DNA from 2 places in the Bacillus sp. AK128 genome. Region 1 is predicted to be linked to the other one. Evidence: riboswitches for the same ligand, from Rfam matches in the RefSeq annotation. Region 1 holds a riboswitch; the other holds the start of a gene.
The links. Region 1 has a riboswitch for lysine ahead of M1D60_RS12250 (transporter substrate-binding domain-containing protein). Riboswitches for the same ligand answer to the same signal wherever they lie in the genome.
Positions count from the first base shown of each region.

Region 1 (8,297 bases):
TCAGTCTACTACCAATCAGCCCTAACATCTTGGTAAATTGAGAGAAGATGAGTACCCTTCGACCTGATTGTTTAGCTTCTTCAATAATTTGAAAAAGCTGCTCGAATTTTGCAGAACTACCTTTATAGTTATCTACAAATAAGGCAGGATGACAGCAGATTTGCCGTAATCTGGTTAAGCCTGCCAATATTTTAATTCGATTTTTCCGCAGTGTTTCTTTATCAAGCTGCTTTAATGTTTCATGCCGAAGCTTTGCTAAATACGCACCATATAATGTTTTTTGATCAGGCAACAATTCAATAGATTCAAGTGACTCTATCTTTCTAGGGAGCTCTGAAAGCACATCTTTTTTTAATCTTCGAAGTAAGAAAGGACGAACTCTCCTCGCAATTGAATCATTGTTCAACCTACTGTATTCCGTCAACCCACGAAACAGTTCTGGAAACACAATATGGAAAATTGCCCATAGTTCTTCAATTGAATTCTCTACAGGGGTTCCTGTTAGAGCAAATTTATGATTAGCTTTAACTTTCTTTACGGCTTTGGCAGTCTGTGTCAATGGATTTTTAAATGCCTGTGCTTCATCAAAAAACACTGTATGAAAGTACTCCTTGTCTATCCTATCAATATCACGTCGTATTAATGGATAAGAGGTAATAATGACATCCATGTCCTTAATCCCTTTTAAAAGTTGGTGCCTCAAACGCTGGTTACCATCTACTACTAAGACTTCAATTTCAGGAGTGAAATGAGTAAATTCATTCAACCAATTGTACGAAAGGGACGTTGGACAAACAATTAATACAGGACATCTTGATTCACGTATCTCTGAAAGATTAGATAAAATGTATGTGATTGCTTGAAGTGTTTTACCAAGTCCCATATCATCTGCCAAAATACCACCAAATCCATAACTAGCTAATGATTTCAACCATTTATATCCATTAATTTGATAGTCCCGTAGGATTGGCTCAATAGTCTTTGGAACCACAAACGACAGACTCTCTGGATTTCTTATACTTTCAAGAAACTCACGAAATGAATCTTCCACCATAAAAATATTTTTTGTTTCAATCGTATCAAGATAGTCTATACTCTCTAAAGCCGAAATACCTACTCCATCAGCCAATTTTAATTTATTATTAGGAAACCCATGAAGGAATCGTTGAATTTCGGCAAACTCATTAGTTTCTAATGAAAGCAAAGAGCCGTTTCTCATTCGATAATATTTTCGCTTTTCTTCAAGAGCTGCTAAAACCTCTCGAATATCATCATCAGGAATCCCTGTCATTTCAAACTTAAATTCTAACCAATTTGTTCTTTCCTTTTTTATCTTCACTCTAATCTTAGGTTTCGGATTATTTCTAAAAACCCTGTTTCTAACTGCAGTTGTCGCGTACAATTGAACTACTTTTTGAAGTTTAGGTACCATATAGTGTAAGAACTCATATTCCAAGTCTTCATTATGCAAATAATAACCCTCATCATTTTTAATAAAGGAACTTTCTTGCATAAGCTGAAGAATTTCTTGTTCTTTCATTTCGTCTCTGATAATTAATGAACTCGATTTTAGGTCCTGCTCTACCAATGGATTAAACATATAATGGTCATAGTAAAACTCTAAGCCGGCAAGGAGTCGGTCCTTTACACGATCTAAATAAAGTTTTGCTTGTAATGGAGTTTTTACAATATGAGCAGCTATTTGCCCTAATACATTAACTTCCCCTAGTTTTCTTAATCCTGGAACTACTTTCTCAATGAAAAATCCAATTTCTTTGTGTGGGATGGAAATTTCATTTTTTCCTGTAACGTCCATGATTCTTCTCAATTCCATAAGACGTTTTAAGTCATCCCGATTACAAGGTATCAATTTTCCATCAAACAAAATAAACTCATATAAATCTAATATAACGATTTGGTCGTAGCCATTCACGGTAAGTGTAAACTCTTTCTCTTTTGTTTCAGATAGCACAAACTGTAAAGGAAGTTTCTCAGTTGTCACTTGAAGACCTTCAAATGTTTGGCCGTTTGTATAAATCTTTACGTTTGGAGCATGTGCCAGTAAAGGAAATAACCTTTCCCAAGTAATCGGTGATAAAGGTAGCATGTCTTCTTTACCTTTAAATGAGGGGTCACTAACGAACATGTTCTCAGTTTTTATCACTTGATTAAGTACCTGGATCACATCATCTATCTCTTTTAAGAAGCAATCCTGTTCTGGATTGTACGTTAAATTAGTAGATATATGACTAGCTGTTCCGTTATACACATCCTCAAGAAACTCACGCACATACCGGACTAATATTTGGTTAACTTCCAACATTAGAGTGAGCAAGACTTGTCCAGTCGGTAATTGGTAAGGGCTACAAATAAACGTAACATCAAGAATTTTTCTATCTTCAAAATGTAATCTATATCCACTTGAATAGTTTGGCTCATTTCTAAAAATGGAGAGTAACTCATTTGATGAAGAAGGATTAAGTAGTGTATTAGAAGAATCATCAACTTGAGAAGATTGATAGTTTCCTTTTTGTTGATGTTCAAGTAATAAAAGTAAAACAGCTGCGACATGCTGACATTCTTTTTGAAAGGAGGAAAGTTTAGGACAGCTACAGTTTGTCTGAATGGATCCGGTTTCCCAATTAATCAAAACTTGAAAGTTTTCTGTTCCTTTTACTGTAGCTTCACAAAAGTTGACTCCTTCACTTTCAATGACCACTTTGTTTCCACGATAAAAAGAATCTCCTCTTTTGAAGGAGACGGTACCACATATTTCTTTTATCTTTTTTTGACTAAGCTTAAAATCCATATGCCTCCTCCTTCTAAGGAAATAAAATCTACATACACTTTTCCTACACTAATTATATCATAATATAAATCCCTTGTTGAAATTAGAAAGGATCACAACGTTATGCTGTGACCCTTCTATTTCTTATATCGTACGTTGTAAGAACTGTCTTGTACGTTCTTGTTTCGGATTATTAAAGATTTGTTCGGGTGTCCCTTCTTCTGCAATAATTCCCTTTTCCATGAATACAATTCGATCTGAAACCTCGCGTGCAAATTCCATCTCATGGGTAACTATAAGCATCGTAAGCCCAGATTGAGCAAGTTCCTTCATAACTCTTAGAACTTCTCCTACCATTTCCGGATCAAGGGCTGACGTTGGCTCATCAAAAAGCATGACGTCTGGTTCCATAGATAGGGCTCGAGCAATTGCTACACGTTGTTTTTGACCACCAGACAACTGTCTTGCTTTTGCATTCACATACTGATCCATTCCAACAACTTTTAAATATTTTTTAGCAATGGTTTCAGCTTCTTCTTTTGAACGTTTAAGAACCTTCACTTGACCTACTACACAATTTTGTAAAACATTGTGATTATTAAACAAGTTAAATTGTTGGAATACCATTCCTAGATTTTTCCGATATGCATGGACATCATGCTTATCATCCAGAATATTTTCACCTTTATAAATAATTTGGCCTCCAGTTGGCTTCTCTAGTAGATTAACGCAACGTAGAAGAGTAGATTTACCTGAACCTGAAGAACCAATGATGGTCACAACCTCTCCTTTTTGAACAGAAAAGTTAATGTCTCTTAATACTTCATGGGTTCCGAAGGATTTGCTTAAATGTTGGATGTTTATGATATTTTCCATTGCTTCCTCCTTACAACAACTTTAAATTGCAGTATTCGTGTTTTTTGAATCAATTTGATTAGGCGTTCCAATCATTTGATAATTATCTGGTCCATCAAGCCTACGTTCAAAATAACGTAATAGGATGGTGGATGATAGGGTTAATACTAAATAAATCGCTGAGGCGATGAAGAAGGATTCAAAATATTTAAAGTTATTTCCTGCAATAGATTTGGTTTGAAAATATAATTCTGTAACAGAAATAACGTTTAGAACAGATGTATCTTTTATATTAATAATAAATTGATTACCTGTTGCTGGGATAATGTTTCGGATTACCTGTGGTAACACAACATTAGTCATTGTTTGAAAATGATTCATACCAATTGCTTGTGCAGCTTCATATTGTCCCTTATCAATCGAAACAATACCCCCACGGACAAACTCAGCCATATAGGCGCCAGTATTAATAGAAACAATTAGGATTGCAGCCACAATTCGATCCATATCTAAACCAAATGCTAATGCTGCCCCATAAAAGATAACCATAGCTTGTACAATCATTGGAGTTCCGCGGAAAATTTCAATATAAATGGATAAAATCGCGTTTATTACTTTTAATAATACTCTTCTTATTCCACGCTCTGGTAGTGGTATGGTTCGGATCACACCAATTAATAACCCAATAATTGCCCCGAGAATCGTCCCTACTAGCGCAATTAATAGAGTAACCCCGGCTCCCCGAAGAAACATTGGCCAATTTTCAACTAGTATTCTTATAACCCATTCGAAGCTCATGATTCTCCTCCTACAAATGGAAACCGACTACAACTTTATGTAGCCGGTTTCTCTCTATATATTAGTTTGCTGATGGCTGGTTTTGAATCGCAGCATCCATAATGTTAATACGGTCATCTTCAGAAATTCCTGCCAATATTTCATTAATCTTTTCTGTTAGCTCGCTACCTTTTTCTAGACCCACGGCGATTGCAGTATCATCTTCAGAGGTTTCAAATCCTTCAGTGAACTCAACCATCGCGAAGTTTTCGTTTGCTGCTGAAGCACTAATACCTTCTGGACGTTCTGAAACATACCCATCAATTACGCCGGACTCAAGTGCAACTCTCATTGCAGGGAAATTGTCCATCGCTGTTTGTAACTCAACACCCTCAATTTGTTCAATTACTGAATAATGGAAAGTATTTAATTGTGCTGTGATCTTTGCTCCACTAAAATCTTGGATCGATGTAGCACTTTCAAATTCGCTACCTTTTTTTACCACCATGACTAAATCCGTTTTATAATAGTTATCAGAAAAATCAATGGTTTCTTTACGTTTTTCAGTTGGAGACATCCCAGCAATAATTGCGTCAATTTTACCTGAAGTTAGAGCTGGCACAAGTCCATCCCACTCAGTCTTTACAATCACTAATTCTTTTCCTAAGCCTTCAGCAATTTTCTTAGCAATTTCTACGTCATAACCTCCAGCGTATTCTGCATTGCCTTCAATCTTTACTCCACCATTTGTATCATCCTTTTGCGTCCAATTAAATGGTGCATATCCAGCTTCAAGACCTACCTTGAATGTATTATCTTCAGACTCTGATCCACTATCGTTTGCTGTTCCACATCCTGTTACTAGAATCATAGCCGTTAAAGCAACTGCCAAAAATAATGATAATTTTTTTCTCATAATAAATTTTTCTCCTTTTTTGTTAAAATCTTGTTGTTCAAAGGAACAAAAGGCGCAAGCGCCCCGTTTAGCCCCGACAAGTAAATGTTCTGAAGAGAAAAAAATGGTGCTCTTTCCATTTTATTCTCTTCAGGTTATTTAACCTCGAGGGGCTGGGCGCTGGAGCTAGATTGAAATGCACAGACTTGAGTTACCCACAAATGATACATTTTATAATTTCCTAAGCTACAAAAAACGACCTGAGAATGAACTCAGGTCGCCGTTATACAGAATAACCCCTAATTCCTCTTCTCAGATGAGATAGCACACCTCAATAAACAAGGAAGTTTATCGAGACAGTTCTGTAGCTCTTAACTACAGACCCAGCAAGTAGTAGATGAGGTCTACTTTTTGCTTCGGCACTATTTCCTTCTCCTTGGTATCATCGCACCTCTTGCTCTTCCAAAGACTATTAAATAATGCACCTCTACCTCACCGGAAAAGTGAGGTCTATATATTCAGTTGAATTGACACTTTTAAAATTTTACAAGATTCGACTAAAACTGTCAAACAATAAATCTGGTTATTTTTTATCTTTCTTTTTGAACTGTTTAGAATAAGTGTTTTATTATTAAAGCCCGTTTATTCCAAAAAAAATAAAGCCGACTCAGCTTGAGAGTGACTTTATTTTTATAGATCTACTAAACTGTTTTTTTAGATTAAAAGCTAGTGATGAATCATATTAATTTCCTCAACTAAGGTTCTAATCAATAATTCCAAGTCCTGTTCAAGAATGGTTAATGGTGGAGCTAATGCTAAAACATTGTTAAATCCAGCAACAGTAGCACCATTCTTCCCAATAATAAGACCTTTCTTTTTGCAGCCTGTGATGATTTCATTAATTAAATCAACTTCCAAAGGTTCCTTGGTCACTTTGTCCTTTACTAATTCGATCCCAATTAAAAGCCCTCTTCCTCTTATATCACCAACAAAAGGATGATCACTTAACAAGGTTATTAAGGTGTGTTTAAGATTATCTCCTAATTTTTTTGAACGATCAAATAGTCCTTCTGTTTCCATGATTTCAATATTTTTCAAGGCAAGTGCACATGCAGCAGGATTTCCTCCAAATGTATTGATATGACGGAAGTAATCATATTCGTCCGATCCTTTAAAGGTTTCGTAAATATCCTTTTTTACAGCCGTTGCAGAGAGCGGTAAATACCCACTTGTAATACCTTTAGCCATTGTAATGATATCAGGCTTAACTCCATAGTTCATAAACCCGAAAGCTTCTCCAGTTCGACCAAATCCACAAATCACTTCATCAACAATTAATAGAGCTCCATGCTTTTCACAAACCTCTTTTACGCCAGTTAAATAACCTTCCGGTGGCATTATCACTCCTCCACCTGTTATGATGGGCTCCATTATGACAGCAGCTATCGTTTCACTTAACTCCCACGTCATAACGCGGTCTATTTCTTGTACAGCACTAAGCTTATTGGGTTTTGTATGTTCAGGATCAGGGTTTCGATAAGTATCAGGAGGGGCAACCTTAATAAACCCAGGAGCCAAAGGTTCGTACTTATAGATCCTTTGCGCTTGACCTGTTGCAGCTAATGCGCCCATCGTGTTTCCATGGTATCCTCTATATCTTGAGATAATTTTATAGCGTTGTTGCTCTCCGTTTTGTTGATGATATTGTCTAACGATCTTAAAAGCAGTTTCATTCGCTTCTGAACCACTATTAGAGAAGAAAATGACATACTCGTCTCCAAGCATTTCATTTAATTTCTCAGCTAGAAGAATAGCTGGCTTATGACTCTGAGTTAAAGGATAATAAGCCATCTCCTTTAATTGTTCAAAGGCTGCTTCAGCAAGTTCTGTTCTTCCATATCCAACGTTTACACACCACAATCCAGACATTGCATCTAAATATTTGTTACCATCTTGATCAGTTATCCATGACCCTTCTGCTTTTTCAACAACCATTGTTGAGTCGGGGTTATATGGTTTCATAGAATGCCATAGAATATCTTTATCCTTTTCTTTAAAGCGAATGCTTTTCCTATTCTCCGACATCATCATTCACTCCTTTTCATATGTGGTTGATGAGATCTTACTAATCTAACAATCTATTTATGGGTACATTATGTATATTAAAAAAATTGTTAAAAGTGAACTTCTCAAGTGCTTGGAAGAAAAATAAAAAAACAATCCGCTACATTTAAACGAATTGTTTTTCAGCTAAATATATACAATTTTATTTTGATGCAGGAGCCAATGATGCTTCTGGTGAGGTAACTTTGTCATAAAATTGGACAAACTTATCACGGTCTTCGCTATCTCGATAAGCCATTGCGACCCGTGGATGCTCATTAAGAGCTCCAGAAATCATGTAGGGAATAATATATCCCCACTCCCACTTTTGACGCATTTCTAACATATGTTTTTCGATTACACCTAGTACTGGTTTCAATTCATAGCTTGGCTTTTGAATGTGATTAACTAGTAATTCTGTGTGACAATTCCCCGCTGCTCTACCCATTCCATACACGGATGAATCTAGGAATGTTACACCATTTTTTAAAGCCATTAAGGTATTGGCGAACGCTAACTGCATATTGTTATGAGTATGAATTCCAAGTTGCTTATTTGGAATCATAGCCTTAAACTTTTTCACTTGGTGCTCAATATCACTTGGATCTAAGCTTCCAAATGAGTCTACAATATACACTACATCAACAGGACTATTCTTCACCATTTCAAATGCTTCAATTAACTGACTTTCAGGTACACTTGATAAAGCCATGATATTAAGTGAAGTTTCATATCCTAATTTATGAAACATTTGCACAAGCTCAAGCCCTTTATCTACTTCTCGAATGTAACAAGCAACACGTATCATATCTAATGGACTCTCTGAGCGTGGTAAGATATCTTCTGGGTCAACACGCCCAATATCTACTAAAGCAGATA
Region 1 covers NZ_CP096379.1:2,461,291-2,469,587, forward strand. Annotated here, with positions in the region: gene M1D60_RS12235 (SNF2 helicase associated domain-containing protein) at 1-2,809, opposite strand, end outside; gene M1D60_RS12240 (amino acid ABC transporter ATP-binding protein) at 2,933-3,664, opposite strand; gene M1D60_RS12245 (amino acid ABC transporter permease) at 3,686-4,441, opposite strand; gene M1D60_RS12250 (transporter substrate-binding domain-containing protein) at 4,503-5,336, opposite strand; lysine riboswitch at 5,630-5,813, opposite strand; gene M1D60_RS12255 (aminotransferase) at 6,042-7,400, opposite strand; gene M1D60_RS12260 (aldolase catalytic domain-containing protein) at 7,582-8,297, opposite strand, start outside.

Region 2 (8,297 bases), 1.4 Mb from region 1:
CACTCGTCCACCTTCACCACGAGCAGATTCACTCATTAAACGAAGCTTATCGTCTCCAGGAATAGCAGTTGGGTGAATTTGAATGAATTCTCCATTTGCATAATAGGCACCTTGTCTATAGACAATCGCTGCCGCTGAACCTGTGTTAATAACTGAGTTAGTAGATTTACCAAAGATAATACCAGGACCACCACTTGCCATAATAACGGCATCAGCAGGGAATGATTTCACTTCCATTGAAGTTAGGTTTTGAGCAACTACTCCGCGACAAACTCCTTCATCATCAAGAACAGATCCTAAAAACTCCCATCCTTCATACTTCTGAACTAATCCAGCTACCTCAAAACGACGTACTTGTTCATCCAATGCGTAAAGTAACTGTTGACCAGTTGTCGCACCAGCAAATGCTGTACGGTGATGTTGAGTTCCACCAAAACGACGGAAATCAAGTAAACCTTCTGGAGTACGGTTAAACATAACACCCATACGATCCATTAAATGAATAATACCTGGTGCTGCATCTGCCATTGCCTTTGCAGGAGGTTGATTTGCTAAGAAATCTCCACCGTACACAGTGTCATCAAAGTGTTCCCAAGGTGAATCTCCTTCACCCTTCGTATTAACAGCTCCGTTAATACCACCTTGTGCACAAACTGAGTGAGATCGTTTTACAGGTACTAGTGAAAATAAATCTACTGATACGCCAGCCTCTGCTGCTTTAATAGTGGCCATTAGACCTGCAAGTCCTCCACCAACCACTATGATTTTCCCTTTACTCATTTTGACTCACTTCCTTTATGGAATCTTTTTAGCATCATTGTTTTAATCCAAAAAGATATTTTTGTAAAATTATGATTCTACTAGCTATAAACTTACAATCCTATTAAAGCTTCGGTTTATACAAAAGCAAAGATTGCTCTTAATCCAACAACAGTAAGGATCACGAAAAGTCCAATTGTTGCATACGTTGAAATTAACTGTGAACGTGGTGTAACTGTGATTCCCCAGCTAACAAAGAATGACCATAAACCATTAGCAAAGTGGAAAATCGTAGATACTACACCCACAATGTAAAATACAAGCATAAATGGATTATCTAAGATTGCTTCCATCATTTGATAGTTAACCTCTGCTCCAAGTGCAGCAGCAATTCTCGTCTCCCAAACATGCCATACGACAAAGATTAAGGTAATAACCCCTGTAACACGTTGTGCTAAGAACATCTTGTTTCTAAAGTAACTATAATTACTCACATTGTTTTTAGCAGTAAAAGCGATATAAAGTCCATATACTGCATGATAAATTAAAGGTAGAAAAATAACGAATGCTTCTAGTACATAACGGAACGGTAATTGTTCCATAAAATGTGCAGCATTATTAAATGCCTCTGCACCTTTTGTTGCAAAATGATTGACTACTAAGTGCTGAATTAAGAAAACACCTACAGGAATTACCCCTAGTAGTGAATGCAATCTGCGATTAAAAAACTCACGATTTCCAGCCATGTTTTACCCCCCTTGAAAAGTTACATCTACGTATAAACACGATCAACAAATTTAAAAATGAAACCCTTTGCAAATTATTTCACTAGAATGAAAGAATTCACCATGTTTATTTTACTCTTAGCCTATAATTGAGTCAAGAATACGGCTACAATTTACATCTTTTCTGTTTTTAAATTTCTGTCGCTTCCGTATAATCTTAGCATTTATAATTATTAACGGATAGTTGAAATTGTTGAGTATTGCTCCAATTTATGTAATATAATAAGTCTTGTGGAGCTTTTAACAATCAACATACTATACATATACAAAGAAAGAGAGAGGATAGGATGAAATCATCATCAGTAAAAGAACATCTTTCTCAATTCGAGCATTTAAATACCTCCGGCTTAGCCTATGAGATTATTCGCGATATTTTGATTCCCGATTTATTAGGACCTGAGATGCCGTCCATTCTCTACTGGTCTGGAAAAAATATAGCAAGAAAATATCCTTTAACGAGTATTGAAGAAATCATTCAATTTTTCACAGATGCAGGCTGGGGTAGCTTAACAATCCTAGAAGAGAAAACATCTGAGATTCAATTCGAGCTAACTGGTGAGTTCATTACAGCCAGAAATCAAACAAGAAAAGTCACAAGCTATCAGCTTGAAGCTGGATTTATAGCCCAACAAATTGAACATATCCAACAACTCGTAACAGAAGCCTTTGAGGAACAAAAAAAACGAAACAATAAGGTTTTGTTTACCGTTAGATGGGATAAAAAGGACCCACTTTAATTCAGCTTTTTTTGCCCTACAAGGTTTCCTTGCTTTTGTAGGGTATTCATTCTAACTTTTATAGCGAAAACTAACATTCATAGTTGCCATTCCATGTAATTACATTTAAAAAATTTATCCATGATCTGTATACGTAAATATGAATAATTTTGTCATTTGTTTAATTTTCCCAATAATTTCATATCCACTAAAAAGGACCTGCATTTTAGCAGGCCCAAAAAATTCATTAAACAGTTTGCTCTGCCGTTTCCCCTAATTTGAATGCTGCGTGCAGTACTTCAACAGCCTTTAGCATATGAACATCCTCTACTACAGTCGATACTTTAATTTCAGATGTGCTTACCATCTTGACTTGGATTTCATTTTGAGCCAACACCTCAAACATTTCAGCTGCTACACCTGGATTGGAGATCATACCTGACCCTACAATCGATACCTTCGCTAATCCACTTTCATGGTCTACTGATTCAAAACCAAGCTTTTCCTTATTCGCAGCAAGTACAGATAACGTATCATCAAGATCTGCTGACTGAATCGAGAATGAAATGTTCGTCTGATCCGCGCTTGTCATGCTTTGAATAATAATATCAACATTTATCCCATTTTTTGCTAGTGTCGAAAAAATAGTCGATAAAGAGTGAAGACCGTTTGTTACACCATTTACTGTGACTCTTGTGACTTCCTTATCAAATGCGATTCCTCTTACAACTAGATTATTTTCCATCGATACTTCCTCCTCAACTCTTGTCCCGTTTTCAATCTCCATACTAGAACGAACCTCAAGTGGGATCGCATAGTTTTTGGCAAACTCAACCGCTCTTGGATGTAAGACTCCTGCTCCTAAATTAGCAAGCTCCAGCATTTCATCATAGGAAACGGACTGCAGCTTTCTCGCACTCTTAACGTAACGAGGATCAGTTGTAAATACACCTGTTACATCTGTATAAATATCACATTTATCTGCTTTTAATGCGGCTGCAATTGCCACAGCAGTTGTATCAGAGCCACCTCTACCTAAAGTGGTGATTTCTGCTTCAAGGGCAATTCCTTGGAATCCAGCTACTACAATCACATTCCCATCACTTAATAGCCCAAGCATTCTAGTTGGATCAATATCACCAATTCTTGCATTACCATGAATAGCTTCGGTCTTTATGCCTGCCTGCCAGCCAGTTAATGAAACGGCTTTCTGACCTTTAGCTTGTAAAGCCATTGCAAGTAGCGAAATGGATATTTGCTCTCCTGTTGTAAGCAGCATGTCCATTTCACGCTTACTTGGATTTTTTGAGAGTTGAGTAGCTAAACTAACTAACTCATCTGTTGTTTTTCCCATTGCCGAAACAACCACAACTACTTGGTTTCCTTTTGAAACCTCTTGAATTACTCGATTTGCAACATTTTGAATTCTTTCCACTGTGCCAACTGATGTTCCACCAAACTTTTGTACTATGATTCCCACACGTCTCATCCTTTTTTCTTTTATGTCTTAGAAAATATAAAAAAAGCAATGAGAGTATCTCATTGCTTGAACGGACTTCTTTAATCGTTCGCGCGAGTGAGATAGCTCTCCAAACAGATCACTGTTTGACAATCTAGTATCTATTAAATACAAGACCAGCAAAGAATTCATGAGTAATCCCTTACTTCGGCGACGCTACCCTTTCCGTAATTATCATTAGAGCTCATACTCTTCTAATTACGTACTATTGAAGTTCGCACCTCTACCTTCACTTCATCAATCTGAAGTGTATATGAAATTAACACCTATTTTACCAGAACGCCTACTTGAACACAACGAAAAGTTCATCCATTATTCTTCATTCATCTTATCTACAATTAATTGTGCAGTCGGTTTTGGAATTCCGATTTCTATAAGCTCGTCAATGGAAGCTTCTCTCAGCTTCTTCACAGAGCCAAAATGCTTTAATAATGCTTTCTTCCGTTTTTCCCCAACTCCTGGTATATCATCAAGGGTAGATTGAAAAACATTTTTACCTCTTAGTTGTCGGTGGAACGTAATGGCAAAACGATGAACTTCATCCTGAATCCTTTGTAATAGATAGAACTCCTGGCTATTTCGTTCTAAATGTATAAATTCAATAGGGTCACCCACGATTAACTCTGAGGTTCTATGCTTATCATCCTTTACTAATCCAGCAATCGGAATTTCTAGGCCCAGCTCATTTTCTAATACATCTCTTGCTGACGCTAAATGACCCTTTCCTCCATCTATAATAATTAAATCAGGTAAAGGAAGTTCCTCCTTTAATATTCTAGAGTATCTTCTTCTGACAACCTCTCTCATAGAAGCATAATCATCTGGTCCTTCAACACTCTTAATTTTATACTTACGGTATTCTCTTTTATCTGGTTTACCATCAATAAAGGTAACCATTGCTGAAACTGGATCTGTACCTTGTATATTTGAATTATCAAATGCTTCTATTCGGAATGGAGTAGAAATGCCTAATTTGTCTCCAAGGTTTTCTACGGCCTTTATCGTTCTCTCTTCATCCCGTTCAATTAATGAAAACTTTTCTTCTAGAGCAATTCGTGCATTTTTACTTGCTAGATCCACAAGCTCTTTCTTTTTACCTTTTTTCGGTTGATGTACAGTCACCTCTAATAATTGCTCCACTAATTCCTTCTCCACATTGTCTGGTAAAAGAACTTCCTTCGGCTTAAAATGATGAGTCTCCGCATAAAACTGGCCGAGAAAGGTTGTAAACTCCTCAACTGGATCAGCATAAACAGGAAACAGTGAAACATCCCTCTCTATTAGCTTACCTTGTCTTATGAAGAATACCTGAACACACATCCAGCCTTTATTATAGGAAAATCCAAAAACATCTCGGTCTACAAAATCAGTCATCGTCATCTTCTGTTTTTCCATCGTAGCTTCAATATGACTGATTTGGTCACGATACTCTTTAGCTCTTTCGAAATCCATGTTCTCAGAAGCTGATAGCATCTTATCCGTTAAATCATTTTTAATTTCCTTATAACCACCATTTAAAAAGCGAACAATCTCTTCGACCATCTCTTTATTTTGTTCATCTGTAACGGTCTGAACACAAGGTGCTAAGCATTGACCAATGTGATAATATAGGCAAACCTTGTTCGGCAATGTGGCACACTTTCTTAGAGGATAGATTCGATCAAGTAGTTTTTTAGTTTCGTTGGCAGAATATACGTTAGGATATGGACCAAAGTATTTACCTTTATCCTTTTTTACCTGTCTTGTAATAATCAGTCTCGGGTGCTTCTCATTCGTAAGCTTTATAAAAGGGTAACTTTTGTCATCCTTTAGATTAATGTTATATTTGGGGTTATGTTTTTTAATAAGGTTAATTTCTAATAATAATGCCTCAATATCTGAGGAGGTAACAATATACTCAAAGTCTTCTATTTCATTTACTAAACGTAAAGTTTTCCCATCATGAGAGCCGGTAAAATAAGATCGCACTCGATTTTTCAACACTTTTGCTTTACCAACGTAAATAACAGTACCTTGTCGATCCTTCATTATATAGCAACCAGGTTGTCCAGGTAGAATGGCTAATTTTTCTTTCAACAATGTATTCATCAAGTACGACCTCCTTTCATTTCTTTTTGTATTGTATCATGATTTGTCACGTTTAACTGCTATTAGAAAAACTTGGCTTCGCTAGGCCTGAAAAGTAGCCGTTAATCGATTAACATAGTTCGACAACAAATTTCCCAAGAAATATTTAAACGTCAATAATATGTTAAAAAATAGGGTCTGTTAAAGTTTGTTGTTGATTTCCGTTCCAGGACACTCGCTTTCCGCACTTGCACAGGATGTGCTGGCTTCTGCGTTGCTCACAGGACGTGAGCGACCCTAGCAGAAGTTCCATTAAGCCTCCTCGGCGTTACCGCCTGCGGGGTCTCCTTCACCACGCTTCTCCCACAGGAGTCTCGCATCCTTCCACTTCAATCGACTCTGCTAAAAATCAACACTGTACTTTAACACAGCTAAAAAATAAAAAGGCACCCCAAGGAGTGCCTTTTTAACGTATTATTTATACGTGCTTTTCTAGTACTTCAGCTAGTGCGTCTTTTGGTTGGAATCCAATTACCTTATCAACTACTTCACCATTTTTGATTACTAGTAGAGTAGGGATACTCATAACACCGAATTGGCTAGCCGTATCAGGGTTTTCATCGATATCAAGCTTTACGATTTTAACCTTTTCACCCATTTCTCCATCTAGCTCTTCAAGTACAGGTGCAATCATTTTACAAGGTCCACACCAAGGTGCCCAGAAATCAGCTAATACAAGACCTTCGCTTGTTTCAGCTGTAAAGTTTTGATCAGTTACATTTGAAATCGCCATTATTATTCCTCCTAAAATAAACTACTTCAATAATTTTAACCCTTACTAAAGCAGAGTTTCTAATTATAACCAAAGTATACCATCACAGTATAAGGCTGGCTAACATTTTGCTCACATATATATTAACCATCCGTATTAATTTTAAACCTTTTTAAAAGCTTGAAAGAGCCACTAATGAGCGGCTCTTTCTTAATTTTAAGAATGAACTTTTAATTTTTTAAATTCTTCCGTTAATAAAGGTAACACTTCGAATAAGTCTCCAACAATACCGTAATCAGCTACTTTAAAGATATTTGCTTCTGGATCCTTGTTAATAGCTACAATTACTTTAGAGTTTGACATACCAGCTAAATGCTGAATAGCTCCTGAAATCCCGCATGCAATATATAGATCTGGAGTAACTACCTTACCCGTTTGACCAATTTGTAAGGAGTAATCACAATACTCTGCATCACACGCACCACGAGATGCACCTACTGCACCGCCTAAAACATCAGCTAACTCCTTCAATGGATTGAAACCTTCCTCACTCTTCACTCCACGTCCACCAGCAATAACAACCTTTGCTTCAGATAAGTCAACGCCTTCAGATGCTTTACGTACGACTTCTTTTACAATGGTACGAAGATCTTTAATATCGACTGATAAAGATGTAACTTCACCTGTGCGAGAAGTATCTTCTTCTAATGGTGCAATGTTATTAGGTCTGATTGTAGCAAATATTAATCCGTCTGTTACAACTTTCTTTTCAAATGCTTTTCCTGAATAGATTGGACGAGTGAAAACAATGTTTCCACCAGCTACTTCAACATCAGTAGCATCTGAAACTAAACCAGATTGAAGCTTAGCAGCAATTTTAGGTGATAGGTCTTTTCCTAATGCTGTGTGACCAAATACGATCCCTTCAGGCTGTTCTGCCTCAACTGCAGCTAGCACAGCTTGTGAATAACCGTCTGGAGTATAGCTAGTTAGCTTTTCATCCTCGACTGTCAATACACGATTTGCACCAAAATGAAGAAGCTTGTCACCTAATGATTGAACGCCGTCACCTACTAATAGCGCAATAACTTCTCCACCCTCAGCAATTTTTGTTGCAGCACTTATTGCTTCAAAAGATACATTTCTTAATCCACCATCGCGGACTTCACCTAATACAAGAACTTTTCTAGCCATTTATATTACCTCCTTGAACAATTATAAGTAAGTATTTTCGTTGTCTATTAAACTACTTTTGCTTCAGTATGAAGTAGAGCTACTAGTTCTTTTACTTGGTCTTCTAATTCCCCTTCAAGAACTTTACCAGCTTCTTTCTTTGGTGGTAAGAAGATTTCAATTGTCTTTGTTTTCGCTTCTACATCATCTTCGTCTAGATCTAAATCATCTAACTCTAATTCTTCAAGTGGCTTCTTTTTAGCCTTCATAATCCCTGGTAATGATGGGTATCTCGGTTCATTTAATCCTTGCTGTGCCGTTACTAAAACAGGTAAAGATGTTTCGATTACTTCCGAGTCACCTTCTACGTCACGCTCAATACGAACTGATGTACCATTTACTTCAAGCTTTGTGATTGTCGTTACGTAAGGAATGTTTAATAGCTCTGCTAAACGTGGTCCAACCTGACCTGAACCGCCATCAATTGCTACATTTCCTCCAAGAAT
Region 2 covers NZ_CP096379.1:1,035,073-1,043,369, reverse strand. Annotated here, with positions in the region: gene sdhA (succinate dehydrogenase flavoprotein subunit) at 1-780, opposite strand, end outside; gene M1D60_RS04925 (succinate dehydrogenase cytochrome b558 subunit) at 897-1,505, opposite strand; gene M1D60_RS04920 (YslB family protein) at 1,832-2,281, shown strand; gene M1D60_RS04915 (aspartate kinase) at 2,508-3,740, opposite strand; lysine riboswitch at 3,835-4,013, opposite strand; gene uvrC (excinuclease ABC subunit UvrC) at 4,092-5,867, opposite strand; gene trxA (thioredoxin) at 6,325-6,639, opposite strand; gene M1D60_RS04900 (electron transfer flavoprotein subunit alpha/FixB family protein) at 6,835-7,812, opposite strand; gene M1D60_RS04895 (electron transfer flavoprotein subunit beta/FixA family protein) at 7,860-8,297, opposite strand, start outside.
Region 2: it holds a riboswitch for lysine, as region 1 does, so the genes downstream of both, M1D60_RS04915 (aspartate kinase) here and M1D60_RS12250 (transporter substrate-binding domain-containing protein) in region 1, are expected to answer to the same signal.